Linked DNA regions of Spinactinospora alkalitolerans. The protein of the gene in region 1 binds, or shares a complex with, the protein of each later gene. Links are inferred from orthologs where the notes say so. Each region holds a gene or a part of one and is shown on either strand. Other genes may lie near its edges.

Evidence for each region.
Region 2: rplL (region 1) and rpmA share a complex: the UniProt entries of both Escherichia coli proteins name them as parts of the 50S ribosomal subunit. The link is inferred for Spinactinospora alkalitolerans from one-to-one orthologs.

The regions. Positions count from the first base shown.
Region 1 is NZ_JACCCC010000001.1:5,534,201-5,543,581, reverse strand. Bases 6,588-9,381 are described here. They hold rplL (50S ribosomal protein L7/L12), read left to right. Parts: upstream 6,588-7,688; coding sequence 7,689-8,075; downstream 8,076-9,381. Other genes in these bases: rpoB (DNA-directed RNA polymerase subunit beta), read left to right, coding at 8,844-9,381; rplJ (50S ribosomal protein L10), read left to right, coding at 7,065-7,586; HDA32_RS24650 (SCO4651 family lipoprotein), read left to right, coding at 6,588-6,735. Also shown: HDA32_RS24690 (TMEM165/GDT1 family protein), read left to right, coding at 1-233; HDA32_RS24685 (adenosine deaminase), read right to left, coding at 277-1,305; HDA32_RS24680 (pyridoxal phosphate-dependent aminotransferase), read right to left, coding at 1,445-2,653; preprotein translocase subunit SecE, read left to right, coding at 3,048-3,302; transcription termination/antitermination protein NusG, read left to right, coding at 3,453-4,280; rplK (50S ribosomal protein L11), read left to right, coding at 4,510-4,938; rplA (50S ribosomal protein L1), read left to right, coding at 5,021-5,719; more of HDA32_RS24650, read left to right, coding at 5,968-6,587. UniProt on the Escherichia coli protein: The binding site for several of the GTPase factors involved in protein synthesis (IF-2, EF-Tu, EF-G and RF3). Is thus essential for accurate translation.
Region 2 is NZ_JACCCC010000001.1:1,636,576-1,646,034, forward strand. Bases 6,059-8,930 are described here. They hold rpmA (50S ribosomal protein L27), read left to right. Parts: upstream 6,059-7,294; coding sequence 7,295-7,567; downstream 7,568-8,930. Other genes in these bases: HDA32_RS07320 (Rne/Rng family ribonuclease), read left to right, coding at 6,059-6,737; rplU (50S ribosomal protein L21), read left to right, coding at 6,968-7,279; obgE (GTPase ObgE), read left to right, coding at 7,765-8,930. Outside these bases: rod shape-determining protein RodA, read left to right, coding at 1-329; HDA32_RS07310 (TIGR03960 family B12-binding radical SAM protein), read left to right, coding at 409-2,343; HDA32_RS07315 (TIGR03936 family radical SAM-associated protein), read left to right, coding at 2,939-3,721; more of HDA32_RS07320, read left to right, coding at 3,882-6,058; more of obgE, read left to right, coding at 8,931-9,129; proB (glutamate 5-kinase), read left to right, coding at 9,276-9,459.

The DNA.
Region 1 (9,381 bases):
TGGGCGACAAGACGATGCTCGCCACGATCACCGTCGGCACCCGGTACGACTGGCTCCCGGTATGGGTCGGCTCCACCGTCGGCATGGTGCTCGCCGACGGCATCGCGATCGCGCTGGGCGCCGCGCTGGGCAAGAAGCTCCCCGAACGTGCCGTTCAGGTCGGCGCGGCGCTGCTGTTCTTCCTGGCCGGCGCCGCAATGGTGTTCCAGGGCGTGCGGATGGTGGCGTTCTGACGCCCCTCCGCCGCCGCGGTCGGCGGGGCGCCGGCCGCCGGGCTCAGAAGTCCTCCGGCGCTGTGGTCAGCCAGGAGTCCACGCCGGCCAGCAGCTCCTTCTTGCGGCCGTCGGGCGCTGCCGCGCCCCTGATCGACATCCGCGCGAGCTCGGCGAGCTCGGCGTCGGAGAACCCGAAGACGTCCCTGGCGATCTCGTACTGCTCGGCCAGCCGGGGACCGAACAGCAGCGGGTCGTCGGTGCCCAGGGCGATCGGGGCGCCGGCGTCGAACAGGCGGCGCAGCGGCACGTGCGACACGTCCTGCACGACGCCCAGGCCGACGTTGGAGCTCGGGCAGACCTCCAGGGTCACCTCCTGGGTGGCGACCCGCTCCACCAGGTAGGGGTCCTCGATCGCGCGCACGCCGTGGCCGATCCGGTCGGCCTCCAGCATGTCCAGGCACTCCCGTACGCTGCGCGGCCCCTCCAGCTCGCCGCCGTGCGGCGCCAGCAGCAGACCGGCCCGGCGGGCGATCCGGAACGCGCCCTCGAACTCCAGCGCCCGGCCGCGGCGCTCGTCGTTGTTCAACCCGAACGAGACGACGCCCCTGCCCGCGTACTGGGACGCGAGCCGGGCCAGCGCCTTGGCGTCCAACGGGTGCTTGGTGCGATTGGCCGCGACCATGATCCCGATGCCCACGCCCGTCTCACGCTCCGCGCTGCGGGCGGCGTCCAGCACGAGCTCCAGCGCCGCGGTGAGCCCGTCGAACCGGGAGGCGTAGCCGCTGGGGTCCACCTGGATCTCCAGCCACCCCGACCCGGCCGCGCGCTCGTCCTGTGCGGCCTCCAGCAGCAGCCGGTACATGTCATCGGGCGTCTTCAGCACCGACCGGGCGATGTCGTAGAGCCGCTGGAAGCGGAACCAGCCTCGTTCGTCGACGGCTCTCAGCTTCGGCGGCCACTCGTCCACGAGCGCCTGGGGGAGGTGCACTCCGCGCAGGTCGGCGAGCTCCACCAGGGTGGAGTGCCGCATCGACCCGGTGAAGTGCAGGTGGAGGTGGGCCTTGGGCAGCAGGGTGATCGGGCGTTGCATGACACAAGGGTGCCGCAAACCGGCCCCGCCGTCGTCAGCCGTCCCGCGAAAAACCGCTCGCCCCGGCGTCGGGCGGACGCCGGGGCGAGCAACGGAGAAGGGGCACCGGTCCTTCGCGCGCGGGACCGGCCGGATCCGGCTACCGCGCCTCACTCAGCAGCTTGGCGATGCGGCTCACGCCCTCGGTGAGGTCGGCGTCGCTCAGCGCGTAGGACAGCCGGAGGTAGCCGGGGGTGCCGAACGCCTCGCCCGGAACCACGGCGACCTCGGCCTGCTCCAGGATCAGCTCGGCCAGTTCGGTGGAGCTCTGCGGGCGCCGGCCGCGCACCTCCCGGCCGATGACGTCCTTGACCGACGGGTAGGCGTAGAACGCGCCCTGCGGCTCGGGGCAGACCACACCGGGGATCTCGTTGAGCATCCGGACGATGGTCCTGCGGCGGCGGTCGAAGGCGGTGCGCATCTCGTCCACGGCGCTGAGGTCGCCTGAGACGGCGGCCAGCGCCGCGACCTGCGAGACGTTGGCGACGTTGGACGTGGCGTGCGACTGCAGGTTGCCCGCCGCCTTGACGACGTCCTTGGGGCCGACGATCCACCCCACACGCCAGCCGGTCATCGCGTAGGTCTTGGCCACGCCGTTGACCACGATCGTGCGGTCGGCGATCTCGGGCACCTCCGCCGGCATCGAGGCGAACCGGGCGTCGCCGTAGACCAGGTGCTCGTAGATCTCGTCGGTGAGGACCCACAGGCCCTTCTCGGCCGCCCACCGGCCGATCTCGCGGACCTGCTCCGGGGAGTAGACGGCGCCCGTCGGGTTGGACGGGGAGACGAACACCAGCACCTTGGAGCGCTCGGTGCGGGCGGCCTCCAACTGCTCGACGCTCGCGAGGTAGCCGGTGGACTCGTCGGTGACGACGTAGGTCGGGACGCCGCCGGCCAGCTTGATCGACTCGGGGTAGGTCGTCCAGTACGGCGCGACGACGATGACCTCGTCACCCGGGTCGAGCAGTGTGGCGAACGCCTCGTAGATGGCCTGCTTGCCGCCGTTGGTCACCAGGACCTGGCTCGGCTCCACCCGGTAGCCGGAGTCGCGCAGGGTCTTGGTCGCGATGGCCTCCTTCAGCTCGGGCAGGCCGCCCGCCGGCGTGTACCGGTGGAAGCGGGGTTCGCGGCACGCCTGCGCCGCGGCCTCGACGATGTAGTCGGGTGTCGGGAAGTCGGGCTCCCCGGCGCCGAAGCCGATGACGGGCCGGCCTTCGGCCTTCATGGCCTTGGCCTTCGCGTCCACCGCCAGGGTCGCTGACTCGGAAATGCCGCCGATGCGTGCGGAGATACGGGGTCGGTCAGTCATGTGACCCATGTTTCCATGTGGGGCCAAGACATTTGTGTCAAGGGGGCGAACAGGGGGAACGGGGAACACAGCCCGCCGCGACTTGGTCCCGGACGCGGATAGGGCATAGACTCTGGCAGTCGATGGACCGGGAACGGGCCGCCCGCCCGATTATTCGCGCGCAGCACGCTCCGGAACCGGCTATCGTGGGAACCACGCGGTACCCAAGGGCAGTGGCTCAATTGGAAGAGCACCGGTCTCCAAAACCGGCGGTTGGGGGTTCGAGTCCCTCCTGCCCTGCAAGAGCACTCCCGAGTGCGCGGCAAGTCCGAGTGAGCGAGTGGAATGAGCGCCCGGCTGAGGAGGCCGTCCGCCCGGAAGCGTCCAGTGACCGTCGAATCCCTAAGGACCTCAGGTGACACAGACTGACGCCGACGCCAAGCCCGAGAAGGAGCGCAAGCGTCGTACCGGTCCGGTGACCTTTACCAAGCAGGTCGTCGGCGAGCTCCGAAAGGTCCGTTGGCCCACCCGCCGTGAGCTGATCACCTACACGATCGTGGTCATGGTCTTCGTGGTCATGATGGTCGGCTACATCTCGCTGCTCGACTTCGGCTTCGGTGAAGGGGTCACCTGGCTCTACTCCACCGTCGCCGGCACCGGCACCTCCTGATCGCAGCCGCCTCCCCGGGACCACGCCCGGGTCATCGCGGCACGTTGGTCACATTTCGTCGGCCAAGACCGTAAGCTGGCATTGCCGGCGCTGGCCGTGTTCATTGTTGTGCCAGCCGAGAGCGTGTATCCGACGAGAGAAAGAGCAGCCGTGTCCGACTCCCCACTGACCTCTGGCGACCTCCCCACCGAGGAGCGGGATCAGTCGTCGGCGGAAGAGACCGGCCCGCGAGCCGAGCAGGCGGATGCTGCTGAAGCGGCCGAGGCGCCCGAAACGACCGAGGCGGCCGGTGCCGAGGAGACCGAGCTCGAAGCGGACGCCGAGCAGGCGGAGGACGCCGAGGCCGAAGAGGCCGAGGAGAGCGAAGAGGACGCGGTCCCCAGGCTCGACCCCGTCGAAGAGTTCAAGATCGAGCTGCGCATGCTGCCGGGCGACTGGTACGTGGTGCACACCTACGCGGGCTACGAGAACCGGGTGAAGGCCAACGTCGAGAGCCGCACCCAGTCGCTCAACATGGAGGACTACATCTTCCAGGTCGAGGTGCCCACGCAGGAGGTCACCGAGGTCAAGAGCGGCAAGCGCCAGCAGGTCACCGAGAAGGTCCTGCCCGGCTACGTCCTGGTGCGCATGGACCTCATCGACGAGTCCTGGGCGGCGGTCCGCAACACGCCCGGCGTCACCGGCTTCGTCGGTCTGTCCAACCGCCCCGCTCCGCTGAGCATCCAGGAGGTCGCCGACCTCCTCGCCCCGGAGCCGGAGGAAGAGGCCGAGCAGACCAAGAAGAAGGAGACCGAGGCCCGCTCCGACGTCGCCTACGAGGTCGGCGAGTCCGTGACCGTCATGGAGGGCCCGTTCGCCACGCTGCCCGCCACGGTCAGCGAGATCAACCCCGACACCCAGAAGCTCAAGGTGCTCGTCTCGATCTTCGGCCGTGAGACCCCGGTGGAGCTGGCGTTCAACCAGGTCTCGAAGATCTGATCCAGCGCGTAGACTTGGTGGGTCCGCCCTTCGGGGCCGACCCACCGTGCCCCGCCCTCGGCGGGGCTTATTCGCGATCCGCCCGGGTCCCGGCGGACGCGCGGCTCTCCACGCAGGTGGTAGGTGGACCTCGGTCCGACTCCCTGCCGGTCGGGCCGGACCCGCGCCGTCTCCGCGGCGCGGGGACGAGGGACCCACAACACACAGCAAATCCGGCAAAGGACCCGAAATGCCTCCGAAGAAGAAGATCGCGGCGCTCGTCAAGGTTCAACTGCCCGCAGGACAGGCCACCCCGGCTCCGCCGGTCGGTACCGCCCTCGGCCCGCACGGCGTCAACATCATGGACTTCTGCAAGCAGTACAACGCTGCCACCGAAGCCCAGCGCGGCAACGTCATCCCCGTAGAGATCACCATCTTCGAGGACCGGTCGTTCAGCTTCGTCACCAAGACGCCGCCGGCCCCGAAGCTCATCCTCAAGGCCGCCGGCCTGGACAAGGGCGCCACGACCCCGAGCCGCAGCACCGCGGGTTCCATCACCCGCGACCAGGTGCGCGAGATCGCGCAGACCAAGCTGCCCGACCTCAACACCGGTGACCTCGAATCCGCCGAGAAGATCGTCGCCGGCACCGCCCGTTCCATGGGCATCGAGGTCAAGTAGCGCCCTGCGGCGCCGTCCGTCCTCCGTGGCAGGGCCAGGCGCTGGCCCGCACACCACAGGCCCCTTGAAACAGGAGTTTTCAGTGAAGCGCAGCAAGAACCACCGCAAGGCCTCCGAGCAGGTGGACCGCGACCGGCTGTACGCGCCGGTCGAGGCCGTCAAGCTCGCCAAGGAGACCATCTCCGTCAAGTTCGACCCGACCGTCGAGATCGCCCTGCGCCTGGGCGTCGACCCGCGCAAGGCCGACCAGATGGTCCGCGGCACCGTCAACCTGCCGCACGGCACCGGCAAGACCGCTCGGGTCCTGGTCTTCGCCACCGGTGACCGTGCCGAGCAGGCCCGCGCCGCGGGCGCCGACTACGTCGGCGACGACGACCTCGTCGAGGAGATCCAGAAGGGCTTCCTCGACTTCGACGCGGTCGTGGCCACCCCGGACCTGATGGGCAAGGTCGGTCGCCTGGGCCGGGTGCTCGGTCCGCGCGGCCTCATGCCCAACCCCAAGACCGGCACCGTCACCCCCGACGTCGCCAAGGCCGTCAGCGACATCAAGGGCGGCAAGATCGAGTTCCGGGTCGACCGGCACGGCAACCTGCACTTCATCATCGGCAAGGCCTCCTTCGGCGAGCAGCAGCTCATCGAGAACTACCAGGCCGCCCTGGACGAGGTGCTGCGGCTCAAGCCGTCGGCCGCCAAGGGCCGCTACGTCAAGAAGGCCACGCTGACCACCACGATGGGCCCCGGCATCCCGGTGGACCCGAACGCGGCGCGCGCCGTCGCCTAGTCGGCGCGTCCGCGGCGCCGCGGCGCGGCGATCGAGGGCAGCGGGGGCGCCCCGGCTCGGAGGATCCGAGCCGGGGCGCCCTTTTTCGCGCCCGCGCCCTCCATGCGGCCTCCATGCATGCCCCCGCCCGCCGTCCACCCGGCCCGATCCGGCGAAAAGCGGTGGAACCGTTGCCCGGGGCGACACGTCGCATGATTCGGGCAGGTCAACAGGCCGGTCACGAACGAGACGTCTTTGGAGTTTGATCGATGCTGCGAAAGTTCGCCGTCGCCGTCGCGGGCAGTGGTTTGGCAATGGTCGTCGCGGGGTGTTCGGCCCTCCCCGGCGCGGCGGGCGGTGCGAGCGTCACGGAGGTGCTCTCCAACCTGGTGAGCCAGACGCGCGAGGTCGAGAGCTACCGTGCCGAGATGACGACGTCGGGCAGCATGCAGGGGCAGGCCACCGAGATGACCCAGGAGATCACCTACTCCGGCACCCCCGAGCCCACCTACGAGATAACGATGGACCTCGGCACGAGCGGCACCAGCAGGGTGCTGATGCGCGGTGACGAGATCCTGGTGGAGGGCGACCCCTCCATGGGAGGCCCCGCGTGGCTGCGGTCGAGCGCGGCAGAGGGCACCCAGCAGCCCCAGGACCCGATGGCCGAACTGGAGAAGCTGCTCGCCGGCGAGGGCATCGAGGAGGCCGGATCCGAGGAGGTCAACGGCGTATCCACGACCAAGTACACCGGGACCTACAGCGTCGACCAGGCACTGGAGAACATCGACGACGCCGACGCCAAGGAGTCGGCGCAGCAGCTGTACTCCCAGTCGGGCGTCAGCGAGATGGCGTTCGAGGTGTGGGTGGACGACGAGGGCCTGCCGCGCAGGGTGAGCAGCGAGGCCGGTGACTTCACCAGCACCATGGACTTCCTGGAGTTCAACCAGCCCGTCGAGATCGAGTACCCGAGCGCGGACCAGATCGGCGACATGGACGACCTCATGGGCGACCTGGGCGACATGGGCGACATGAATTAGCGGCACCCGCTCCGGAAGCCGGCGAACGCATCCGGCGCGTTCGCCGGCCACCTGACCCCCGCACCGGTCCACCGGACCGTGCACGTCCCACTCACTCCCGGGCATCGGCTAACATTGGTAACTGCCGAAGACCGCCGGTCGTCACCCGTCGGGTGACCTAAGGTCCCATGCGAATGGGCGGCCCGCGCAGGTGTGGAGTGAGCTGCGATCACGCGTGCCCTCGTGCACGTGATCCCGTCGAGCCCCGTGCGCCTGCGCCGGGGCGTTTTTCATGCGCGCGCCCACTCGGATGGCTCCTTGGACCGGTGTTCACTGTTGGAAGGAGTCCCATGGCGAGGCCGGATAAGGCAGCCGCGGTCGCCGAGCTCAAGGAGGAATTCCAGAGCTCGGAGGGTGCCGTGCTGACCGAGTACCGTGGGCTCACTGTCGCGCAGGTCACCGAACTGCGCCGCAGCCTCGGCCAGAACGCGCGGTTCCGCGTCGTGAAGAACACGCTGACCAAGATCGCCGCCAACGAGGCCGGTCTGGACGAGCAGGTCCTGGACCTGTTCGAGGGCCCCTCCGCCATCACCTTCGTCAAGGGCGATGTGGTCGAGGCGGCCAAGGGTCTGCGTGACTTCGCCAGGGCGAACCCGCCGCTGGTGATCAAGGGCGGTGTGATCGACGGCAGGTCGATGACGCCGGAGGAGATCACCAGGCTGGCCGACCTTGAGTCCCGCGAGGTTCTGCTCTCGAAGCTGGCCGGTGCGCTGAAGGGCAAGCAGGGTCAGGCCGCTGCCCTGTTCCAGGCGCTGCCGTCCAAGACCGTGCGCCTGGCCCAGGCACTGCACGACAAGCGAGCGGAAGCCTAAGAACCCCAGAACCCCGCCGGCGCGCCGCGTGCGCCGGTGCCCGAAAGCCTCGGTGCGGCGCCAAGGGGCGGCCGCGCCGGAAGAGAAAGAGAGATCGCAACCATGGCGAAGCTCAGCACCGAAGAGCTGCTCGGCGCGTTCGAGGAGATGACCCTGCTGGAGCTCTCGGACTTCGTGAAGCAGTTCGAGGAGAAGTTCGACGTCACCGCCGCCGCCCCGGCCGCGGTCGTCGCCGCTCCGGGTGGTGGCGGCGGCGAGGCCGCCCCCGAGGAGGAGCAGAGCGAGTTCGACGTCGTCCTGGAGTCCGCCGGCGACAAGAAGATCCAGGTCATCAAGGAGGTCCGCAGCCTCACGAGCCTGGGTCTCAAGGAGGCCAAGGACCTGGTCGACAACGCTCCCAAGCCGCTGCTCGAGGGCGTCAACAAGGAGACCGCGGACAAGGCCAAGGAGGCCCTCGAGGGCGCCGGCGCCACCATCACCCTCAAGTAGTCGTCACCCGGCTGCGCGCGGGCGGTCGTCCCTTCGGGGGCGGCCGCCTCTTTGGGTTTTGACCTCGACCCCAGGATGGGACAGGCGCGCGGTCGGGCGATTCTCTCGCGTGGCCGCCGGGCCCGTGGACGGTAAATCGCCCTCACACGCGCGAAGCGCACGCCGACGTCGTCGGCACAGGCCGACACCATGGTTTCGGCCTGGCGATCACGGTGGCGGCGCGGGGGGCGCGGCGCCGGGGCGATCCTTTGAGGGGCCTTCGGCGCACGAGAGGATCGCCCGGTCACCGCGGATCCCTTCTATGGCCGAACTTCAAGACCCCCTGGAACCGGTGTTGGATCTCAAGGTCAGGATCAGAGGGAGGAGCTGTATGCGGGAAGGAACATCTTTCCCCGATGTCGACTGGCTCACACCTGTCCGGCCTGTGGGTCCTCTCACTGAGGGGGAATGGGGCGTTCTGTCGGATCTGGGCTTGACGGATCCGCCTGTTGGAGCGATGCTGCGTGGTGTCGTGACTGACTCCGAGGGTTGCTGTTGGACAGCGGTGTAGTATTCGGCTACACTGCCCTTTTGCGCTGCCCTTTGACGACTCCTGTGCCAGAGCCCGTACCTCGTGCCCGTTTTCTGCTTGAAATCCTGCTGGATCCGGGCCCCACGATACGTTCTCAGCCGTCGTGAAGAACCGTCCCTGTCTGTCGGTCCTTCAGAGTTCAGGGTCGTCCGGCGTGCGCGCGCATCAACCGCCACAAGCCTTCGGAAGGACCCCTGTTGGCAGCCTCGCGCAACGCCTCCGCTAACGCCCTTGGTCCGAACCGCGTTTCCTTCGCCCGCATTCAGGAACCACTCGAGGTCCCGAACCTTCTCGCCCTGCAGACCGAGTCCTTCGACTGGCTGCTCGGCAACGAGAAGTGGCGTGCCCGAGTCGAGGCGGCCCGTGACGCGGGCCGTAAGGACGTTCCGGAGCAGTCTGGCCTCGAAGAGATCTTCGAGGAGATCAGTCCCATCGAGGACTTCTCGGGCACGATGTCGCTGTCGTTCCGCGACCATCGCTTCGAGCCGCCCAAGTACTCCGAAGAGGAGTGCAAGGACAAGGACATGACCTACTCCGCCCCGATGTTCGTCACGGCGGAGTTCATCAACAACGAAACCGGTGAGATCAAGAGCCAGACGGTGTTCATGGGCGACTTCCCGCTCATGACCGCCAAAGGCACGTTCATCATCAACGGCACCGAGCGTGTCGTCGTGTCCCAGCTTGTCCGCTCTCCGGGCGTGTACTTCGACCGCCAGGTCGACAAGACCTCGGACA
Region 2 (9,459 bases), 3.9 Mb from region 1 along the record:
AGCACACCGACTTCATCTTCACCGTCGCGGGGGAGGAGCTCGGGTTCATCGGCGGCGGCACCATCATCGCGCTGATCGGCGTGATCGTGTGGCGGATCCTGCGGGTGGCCGCCGAATGCGACCAGCCCTACGGCCGCCTGGTCTGCGCGGGCGTCGCGGCGTGGCTGACCTTCCAGTCCTTCATCAACATCGGCATGACGGTGGGGATCATGCCCATCACCGGGCTGCCGCTGCCCCTGGTCTCCTACGGGGGCACGGCCACCATCGCCCACTTCATCGCGATCGGGCTGGTGCTGAGCATCCACGGCCGCGCCCGCGGGTTCGACTGAAGGACCCGGCAGCCGGCGCCAGCGATTAGCCTGGAGGGATCCGTGAGTGGACCCAGGCACCTTCGAAAGGCCCGTCGCCATGCCCATCGAATCCGTCTTTCCGCGTCTGGAGGCGCTCCTGCCCAGCGTGCAGAAGCCGATTCAGTACGTGGGCGGGGAACTCAACTCCGTCGTCAAGGACTGGGACGAGACCGAGGTCCGCTGGGCCCTGATGTATCCGGACGCCTACGAGGTGGGCGTGCCCAACCAGGGCATCCAGATCCTTTACGAGGTCCTCAACGAGCGCGAGGGCGTGCTCGCCGAGCGCAGCTACGCCGTCTGGGCCGACCTGGAGAAGCTCATGCGCGAGCACGGGGTCCCCCAGTTCACCGTCGACGCCCACCGGCCGGTCGGCGCCTTCGACGTGTTCGGCATCAGCTTCGCCAGCGAGATGGGCTACACCAACATGCTCACCGCGCTGGACCTGGCCGGCATCCCGATCCGCGCGGCCGACCGGGGCGAGGACCACCCGATCGTGCTGGCCGGCGGGCATTCGGCGTTCAACCCCGAGCCGATCGCCGACTTCCTCGACGCCGTCGTGCTCGGCGACGGCGAGGAGATCGCGCTGGCCGTCACCGAGGTCGTCCGCGAGTGGAAGCGCGAGGGGCGCCCCGGCGGGCGCGAGGGGCTGCTGCTGCGCCTGGCCGCCGGCGGCGGCGTGTACGTGCCCGGCTTCTACGACGTCGGCTACCTCTCCGACGGCCGGATCGAGAAGTACGCGCCCAACCGGCCGGGCGTGCCGTGGCAGGTGCAGAAGCACACCGTCATGGACCTCGACGACTGGCCCTACCCCAAGAACCCGATCGTGCCGCTGGCGGAGTCGGTACACGAGCGCTACAGCGTGGAGATCTTCCGCGGCTGCACCCGCGGCTGCCGGTTCTGCCAGGCCGGCATGATCACCCGCCCGGTGCGCGAGCGCAGCAAGGACGCCGTCGGACAGATGGTCGAGCAGGGGGTGAAGTCCTCCGGTTTCCAGGAGGTCGGCCTGCTGTCGCTGTCCAGCGCCGACCACAGTGAGATCGGCGACATCGCCAAGGGGCTGGCCGACCGCTACGAGGGCACCAACACCGGCCTGTCCCTGCCCTCGACCCGGGTCGACGCCTTCAACATCGACCTGGCCAACGAGCTCACCCGCAACGGGCGCCGCTCCGGCCTGACCTTCGCCCCCGAGGGCGGCAGCGAGCGGATGCGCCGGGTGATCAACAAGATGGTCACCGAGGCCGACCTCATCCGCACCGTCACCGCGGCCTACGCCGCCGGCTGGCGGCAGGTGAAGCTGTACTTCATGTGCGGCCTGCCCACCGAGACCGACGAGGACGTGCTCGCGATCGCCGACCTCGCCCGCGAGGTCATCAGGACCGGTCGCGAGGTCACCGGCCGCAAGGACATCCGCTGCACGGTCTCCATCGGCGGGTTCGTGCCCAAGCCGCAGACCCCGTTCCAGTGGGCCGGGCAGACCTCGCACGAGGTCGTCGACGCGCGGCTGCACAAGCTGAAGGAGACGCTGCGCGCCGACCGCCGGTACGGCAAGTCGGTGGGCCTGCGCTACCACGAGGGCCGCCCCTCCGTCATCGAGGGCCTGCTCTCGCGCGGCGACCGCCGCGTGGGCCGGGTCGTCGAGGCGGTGTGGCGCGACGGCGGCCGCTTCGACGGCTGGAGCGAGCACTTCTCCTACGAGCGCTGGGCGGCCTGCGCGGAGGCGGCGCTGGCCGACGAGCCCGTCGACGTCGACTGGTATACGGTGCGCGAGCGCGACGCCGACGAGGTGCTGCCCTGGGACCACCTCGACGCCGGCCTGGACCGCGACTGGCTGTGGCAGGACTGGCAGGACGCGCTGCACGGCGAGGAGTCGCTGGAGGTCGACGACTGCCGCTGGACTCCCTGCTACGACTGCGGCGTGTGCCCGAGCATGGGCACCGAGATCCAGGTCGGTCCGGCCGACAGGTCCAAGCTGCTGCCGCTCACCGTGGTGTGACCGCTCGGTCGGCGACACCGACGACGGCGGGCCCCGGCACCTTCCTTCGGTGCCGGGGCCCGCTTTCGTGCTCGTGTGTATGGCCCGGCGCCCCGCTCGCGCCGGGCCATACGTGTACTTAGACGATCAGCACCCGACGGAGGTTGGCAAAGATTTCCGGATTCCGCGAAAAATTTTGTGCTCTCCGGATCATCGCAGTTCAGCGTGGTGAGGGCGATCGGCGGTGACCAGCGGGTGAACTGTGGGCGACGCAACTCTTCCAGGGGCTTTTCAAGTCCGCCCGCGAGGGGAACAGCACATACGTGTGTGATCCGTCACTGATCGAGGTGTCATCCGCTCATCGGTTGACACCCTCCCGAGCCGCGCGAATCGGACGGTTCGCCCGGGCCGATGGCGCGAGGCTCCCGGAGCGCACCGTACGCTGAATAGGACGTGGATCTCCCAGGTGGGTGCGCGCCGGCCGACGGGGCGCACCCGGACACGGGAGTAATCGAGGAAAGGAGCAGCGCTGCCCCCCGCACCTGAGGGCACGACCTCGCCCTCCACCGGAAACCAGGGCCAACGGTTGCGCGTGCGCTATGCCAAGCGCGGCCGGATGCGGTTCGCGAGTCACCGCGACATCGCCCGCGCGCTCGAACGCGCGCTCCGCCGGGCCCGGGTTCCCGTCGCCTTCTCAGCGGGGTTCACGCCTCATCCCAAGATCTCCTACACGGGCGCCGCTCCCACGGGGGTGGCGAGTGAGGCGGAGTACTTCGAACTCACGCTGACCGAGCCCTGCGATCCCGAACAGGTGCGTGTTCGGCTCGACGACGCGATGCCCGCGGGCATCGACGTCGTCGGGGTCGTGGAGGCCGCGGCGGGCGGTCTGGCCGACCGCCTGGAGGCATCGGAGTGGCAGGTAGAACTGCCGGGCGTCGCCCCCGACGACGCCGCGGCCGCGGCGGCCGCGTTCCTCGCGGCCGGCGAGATCGAGGTGGAACGGCTCACCAAGAAGGGCCGCCGCCGCTTCGACACCCGCTCGCCCGTCCTCCGCCTGGATGTGGACGGGTGCGCCGCAACGGAGCAACACGAGACATATGCCATACTTCGGATGGTCGTCCGGCACACGACACCTGCCGTTCGACCGGACGACGTGGTGACCGGCCTTCGACAGGTGGCCGGCCTCGCGCCGCCGTCATCACCACTGATGACCCGGCTGGCGCAGGGGCCGCTTGACGAGGCCTCCGGCGTGCTCGCCGACCCGTTCGCCGCTGACATCGCGGCGGCCCAGAGTGCTGGGCGGGGACGGGCCGAGGACGGTGGCGGGGCGGAGGGGATCGCCCCGCTCGCGGAGGACGCACCACGGTCGTCGGCGCCCACGCGAAAGCGCGTCACATGAGTGACCTCGTTCGGGGAACGTGGGCGCGCCCTTCAGGACTTTGACCCGGTATCGCCGAGCGCGCTACCGGCGCCGACACAGCGACGACAGTCCTCGCGCGCAGCGGCCGCGGCGAACGCGCCGCCGCCGCGCCCGAGGACTCTGACGGGAGACCGCCCGGATGCTCGAAAACGAGCCCAGCAGCGGTGCCGAAGGCACCGCGGGACATACAACTGAACCGAACGAACCGGCGCCGACGGAATCGGCGGCGACCGATGCGTCCGCGCAGGCCGACACGGCCGCCCGGGAGAAGCGGGCCCGGCGCCGCAGCGCCGCGACCCGCCCCGCCGGGCCGCCGCCGGAGCCCGAGCCGGCTCCCGCAGCGCCGGTGACCGTACCCGCCACGACCGCGGCCGCGGACGCCGACGCCCCGGTCGAGTCAGTCCCGGCCGAGGCCGAGCCGGCGCGGGAGAGCAGGAGGAAGACCTCGCGCGCCACGCGCAGCGCCGGCGCGCCCAAGACCACGCGGACCCGCACCCGCAAGGCCAAGGCGGCCGACGAGGCGCCGGCCGCGGCCGATGACGCTGCGGCCGCCACCGGGTCCGAGCCCGCGGCCGCCGCCGAATCCGGGGACGCGGCCGAGCCCGGGGACGCGGCCGAGCAGCGGTCCGCGGCGGAGGAGCGTCCGACCGCCGAGTCCGCCCGGCCCGCCGAGGCGCCCGCCGGTCCCGCCGCGGTGTCCTTCCAACCGCCGATGGTGCTCTTCCAGCCGCCGGTGCCGAGCGAGCGCGCGGAGACGGCCCCCGTCCGCGCCGAGCCGGAGCAGGAGAGCGTCGACGAGGCCGAGGACGAGGAGACCGCACCGACGGCGGGCGAGGACGCCGAGGACGACCGCCCCTCGCGTCGCCGGCGGCGCCGCGGCGGCCGCGGCCGGGGCAAGTCGCGCGGCGGCGACGAAGGATTCGACGCGGAATCGGCCGGCGAGTCCAAGGAGCCCGCCGACGAGCGCTCGGGATCGACCGAGATCGAGCAGGTCGAGGCCGACTCCACCGATGACGACGCCGGGGAGGACGGCGGCTCCAGCCGCCGTCGCCGCCGCCGTCGCCGCAGGTCCGCCGGTGAGGGCGGCGAGGAGGCCCCCGGCCCCGACGACCCGCCGAACACGGTGGTGCGGGTGCGCGAGCCGCGCGCCGCGGCGCCCGCCCAGGACGAGGTGCAGGCCGTCAAGGGCTCAACCCGCCTGGAGGCCAAGAAGCAGCGCCGCCGCGAGGGCCGCGAGCAGGGCCGGCGCCGCGCGCCGATCATCACCGAGTCGGAATTCCTGGCCCGCCGCGAGTCGGTCAAGCGCGACCTGGTCGTCCGCCGCAACGGCGAGCGCACCCAGATCGCGGTGCTCGAGGACGACGTGCTGGTCGAGCACTACGTCGACCGCGCCTCCCACAAGTCCTACGTCGGCAACGTCTACCTGGGCCGGGTGCAGAACGTGCTGCCCTCGATGGAGGCGGCGTTCGTCGACATCGGCAAGGGGCGCAACGCCGTGCTCTACGCCGGCGAGGTCAACTGGGACGCCTCCGGCCTGGAGGGCCAGCCCAAGCGGATCGAGTCGGCGCTGAAGTCGGGCCAGTCGGTCCTGGTGCAGGTCACCAAGGATCCGCTGGGACACAAGGGCGCCCGGCTGACCAGCCAGATCAGCCTGCCCGGCCGCTACATGGTCTACGTGCCCGACGGCTCCATGACCGGCATCAGCCGCAAGCTCCCCGACAAGGAGCGCGCCCGGCTCAAGCAGATCCTGAAGAAGGTCATGCCCGACAACGCCGGCGTCATCGTGCGCACCGCGGCCGAGGGCGCCAGCGAGGAGGAGCTGGAGCGCGACATCTCGCGCCTGGCCGCCCAGTGGAACTCGATCAAGCGCAAGTCGAAGTCGGCGACCGCCCCTGCGCTGCTCAACAGCGAGCCCGACCTCACCGTGCGCGTGGTGCGCGACGTCTTCAACGAGGACTTCTCCAGCCTCGTGGTCTCCGGCGACGAGGCGTGGTCCACGGTCAAGGAGTACGTCGACTACGTCGCCCCGCACCTGGCCGAGCGCCTGTCGCACTGGTCGGGCGAGCGCGACGTCTTCGAGGCCTACCGGATCGACGAGCAGATCGCCAAGGCGCTGGAGCGCAAGGTGTGGTTGCCCAGCGGCGGCTCGCTGATCATCGACCGCACCGAGGCCATGACCGTGGTCGACGTCAACACCGGCAAGTTCACCGGCCAGGGCGGCAACCTCGAGGAGACGGTCACCAAGAACAACCTCGAGGCGGCCGAGGAGATCGTGCGCCAGCTCCGGCTGCGCGACATCGGCGGCATCATCGTCATCGACTTCATCGACATGGTGCTGGAGAGCAACCGCGACCTCGTGCTGCGGCGCATGCTGGAGTGCCTGTCCCGGGACCGCACCAAGCACCAGGTGGCCGAGGTCACCTCGCTGGGCCTGGTGCAGATGACCCGCAAGCGGGTCGGCCAGGGGCTGCTGGAGGCGTTCTCCGAGACCTGCGAGTGCTGCAACGGCCGGGGCCTGCACCTGTCGACCGAGCCGGTCGAGACCAAGTCGGGCGGCGGCAACGGCGGCAACGGCAACGGGCGCGGCAAGAAGAAGAACAAGGGCGGCTCGGAGAAGGCCGAGAAGCAGGAGAAGGCCGACAAGGCCGACAAGGCCGCCTCCTCCGCCGAGGGCTCCGGCGGTGACGCCGGGTCCGAGGAGGCCAAGCCCGCCGAGCAGCCGCCGGCCGAGCCCGAGGCGGCGCCGGCGGAGCCCGAGAAGAAGACCACCCGGAGGTCCTCGCGCCGGAAGAAGGAGGCCGCGGCCGCCGAACCCGCGGCCACCGGCGGCTCCGAGGCGGAGTCCGGTGCGCCAGAGGAGGCGGCCGGGTCCGCCGGCGCCGATGACGGCGCCGACGGGGCCGACAGCGGCGCCGAGCGACCGCGTCGGCGCCGGAGCCGGCGGAGCAAGTCCGCCGCGGCGGCCCCCGAATCGGCGGTGGCCGAGGCGGGGTGACCGGCCCGGGGGCGGGTCGGGGCGGTCCCACCCGGGACCGTCCGCGGACGTGCTCGCCCCCAACGGGCGGATGGTAATCTAAGGGTCGGTGCGTCGGCGCGCCCCAAACGTTCGCGCGCCCGAGACCGGCTCCTCGATTCCCACGCCCCCGTTGGGTGGGCGAGTGGTGTTGAGACTGCGGTCGATTTAGAGCGCATTTTTTCTGAAGCGAGCAGGAAGAGAGTTTCCCGGTGTACGCGATCGTGCGAGCGGGCGGCCGACAGGAGAAGGTCTCCGTCGATGACGTCTTGAACATCGACAAGGTGACCGACCAGATCGGTTCGACGGTGCAGTGGGAGCCGCTGCTGGTCGTCAACGACGGCAAGGTCATCAGCGATGCGGCCGAGCTCGGTGGCTACCAGGTCACCGCCGAGGTCCTGGGCGAGGCCAAGGGCCCCAAGATCAACATCCTCAAGTACAAGAACAAGACCGGTTACAAGAAGCGCCTGGGGCACCGCCAGAAGTACACCCAGGTCCGCATCACCGGCATCGCCTCGAAGTAGCAGGAGGAGCTCGAAATGGCACACAAGAAGGGCGCATCGTCCAGCCGTAACGGGCGCGACTCCAACGCCAAGCGGCTCGGCGTCAAGCGCTTCGGCGGCCAGGCCGTCAAGGCCGGCGAGATCCTCGTCCGCCAGCGCGGCACCCACTTCCACCCCGGCGACAACGTCGGCCGCGGTGGCGACGACACCCTGTTCGCGCTCGTCGCGGGCCAGGTGGAGTTCGGCACCCGGCGCGGCCGCAAGGCCGTGAACATCGTCCCGGCCCCTGCCCCGGTTCCCGCGGAATAGGGTCGGCACGCCGAAGCGTTGTGCACCCCGGATACGGGGCCGACACCGGGACCGGTGGTGGCGAGGGCCACGCGCTCCCCGCGCGAGCGGGAGCGTTTCCGGGTCGGCGCGGTGCAGCGCCAGTGGATTTTCGCAGCACGAGGGCGGGCCAGTAGCACTGGCCCGCCCTACGTGCGTTCAACCGGCAGGAGAGACACATGCCCGACTTCGTCGACGAAGCGGTCTTGCACATCAAGGCCGGTGACGGCGGGCACGGCTGTGCCTCCGTGCACCGGGAGAAGTTCAAACCGCTGGGCGGGCCCGACGGCGGCAACGGCGGCAGGGGCGGCGACGTCGTCCTGGAGGTCGACACCAACACCGCGACCCTGCTGGAGTACCAGCGTCGGCCGCACCGCAAGGCCGGCAACGGCACGCCGGGCCAGGGCGGCCACCGCTCCGGGGCCAACGGCGCGGAGCTGGTGCTCGCCGTGCCCGACGGCACGGTCGTGACGACCACGGCCGGCGAGGTCGTCGCCGACCTGGTGGGGCCGGGGACCCGGCTGGTCATCGCCCAGGGCGGCAACGGCGGCCTGGGCAACGCCGCGCTGGCCTCGCCCAGGCGCAAGGCCCCGGGGTTCGCCCTGAAGGGCGAGGCCGGCGAGGAGATCGACGTCCGCCTGGAGATCAAGACCATCGCCGACGTCGGCCTGGTGGGCTTCCCCAGCGCGGGCAAGTCCTCGCTGATCGCGGCGCTGTCCGCCGCGCGGCCCAAGATCGCCGACTACCCGTTCACCACGCTCATCCCCAACCTCGGCGTGGTGGAGGCCGGAGCCACCCAGTTCGTGGTCGCCGACGTCCCCGGACTGATCCCCGGCGCCAGCGAGGGCAAGGGGCTGGGCCTGGCCTTCCTGCGCCACGTCGAGCGCTGCTCGACGCTGGTGCACGTGCTGGACTGCGCCACCTACGAGCAGGGCCGCGACCCGATCTCCGACCTGGAGGTGATCGAGGCCGAGCTGGCCGCCTACGGCGAGCGGACCGAGGTCGACCTGTCGGACCGGCCGCGCATCGTCGTGCTCAACAAGATCGACGTGCCCGAGGCCCGCGAACTCGCCGAGTTCGTCCAGCCGATGCTGGAGGAGCGGGGGCTGAAGGTCATCCGGGTCTCGGCGGCCTCAAGGGAGGGCCTGCGCGAGCTGTCCTTCGCCATGGGCGAGCAGGTGGCCGCGGCGCGCGCCGCCCGGCCCCCGGCCGAACCCACCCGCCTGGTGCTTCGTCCGCGCGAGATCGGGGAGATCCCGTTCGAGGTGGTCCCGCTCGGCGACAACACCTTCCGGGTGCGCGGCGACAAACCGGCCCGCTGGGTGCGCCAGACCGACTTCTCCAACGACGAGGCCGTCGGCTACCTCGCCGACCGGCTGAACCGCCTCGGCATCGAGGACGCCCTGGCCAAGGCCGGTGCCGTCGAGGGCGCCGAGGTCTACATCGGCGACGAGGACGACTCCGTGGTCTTCGACTGGGACCCCACGGTCGACGTGGACCAGGCCCCGACCGGCCCGCGCGGCACCGACTCCCGGCTGGGCTGACGTCGCGCGGGGACCCCTGTTCCAGCCGTCTGACCGCTTGAGCGAACACGCAGATTGGAACGTGGGACGTGCACAGCGCACAGTCTGGGGGAGGATCGGGCTCCGCGGCCGCGGAGCCCGGGGCGGCGGCGGGCCGCAGGGCGGAGATGACGCGGGCGCGCCGCGTCGTCGTCAAGGTCGGGTCGTCGTCGCTGACCACGCACGACGGCCGCATCGACCGCGACAGGATTCGGGAGCTGACCGACGTGCTGGCGGCGCGGCGGGCGGCCGACGTGGAGATCGTGCTGGTCTCCTCCGGCGCGGTGGCCGCGGGGATGACGCCGCTGGGGC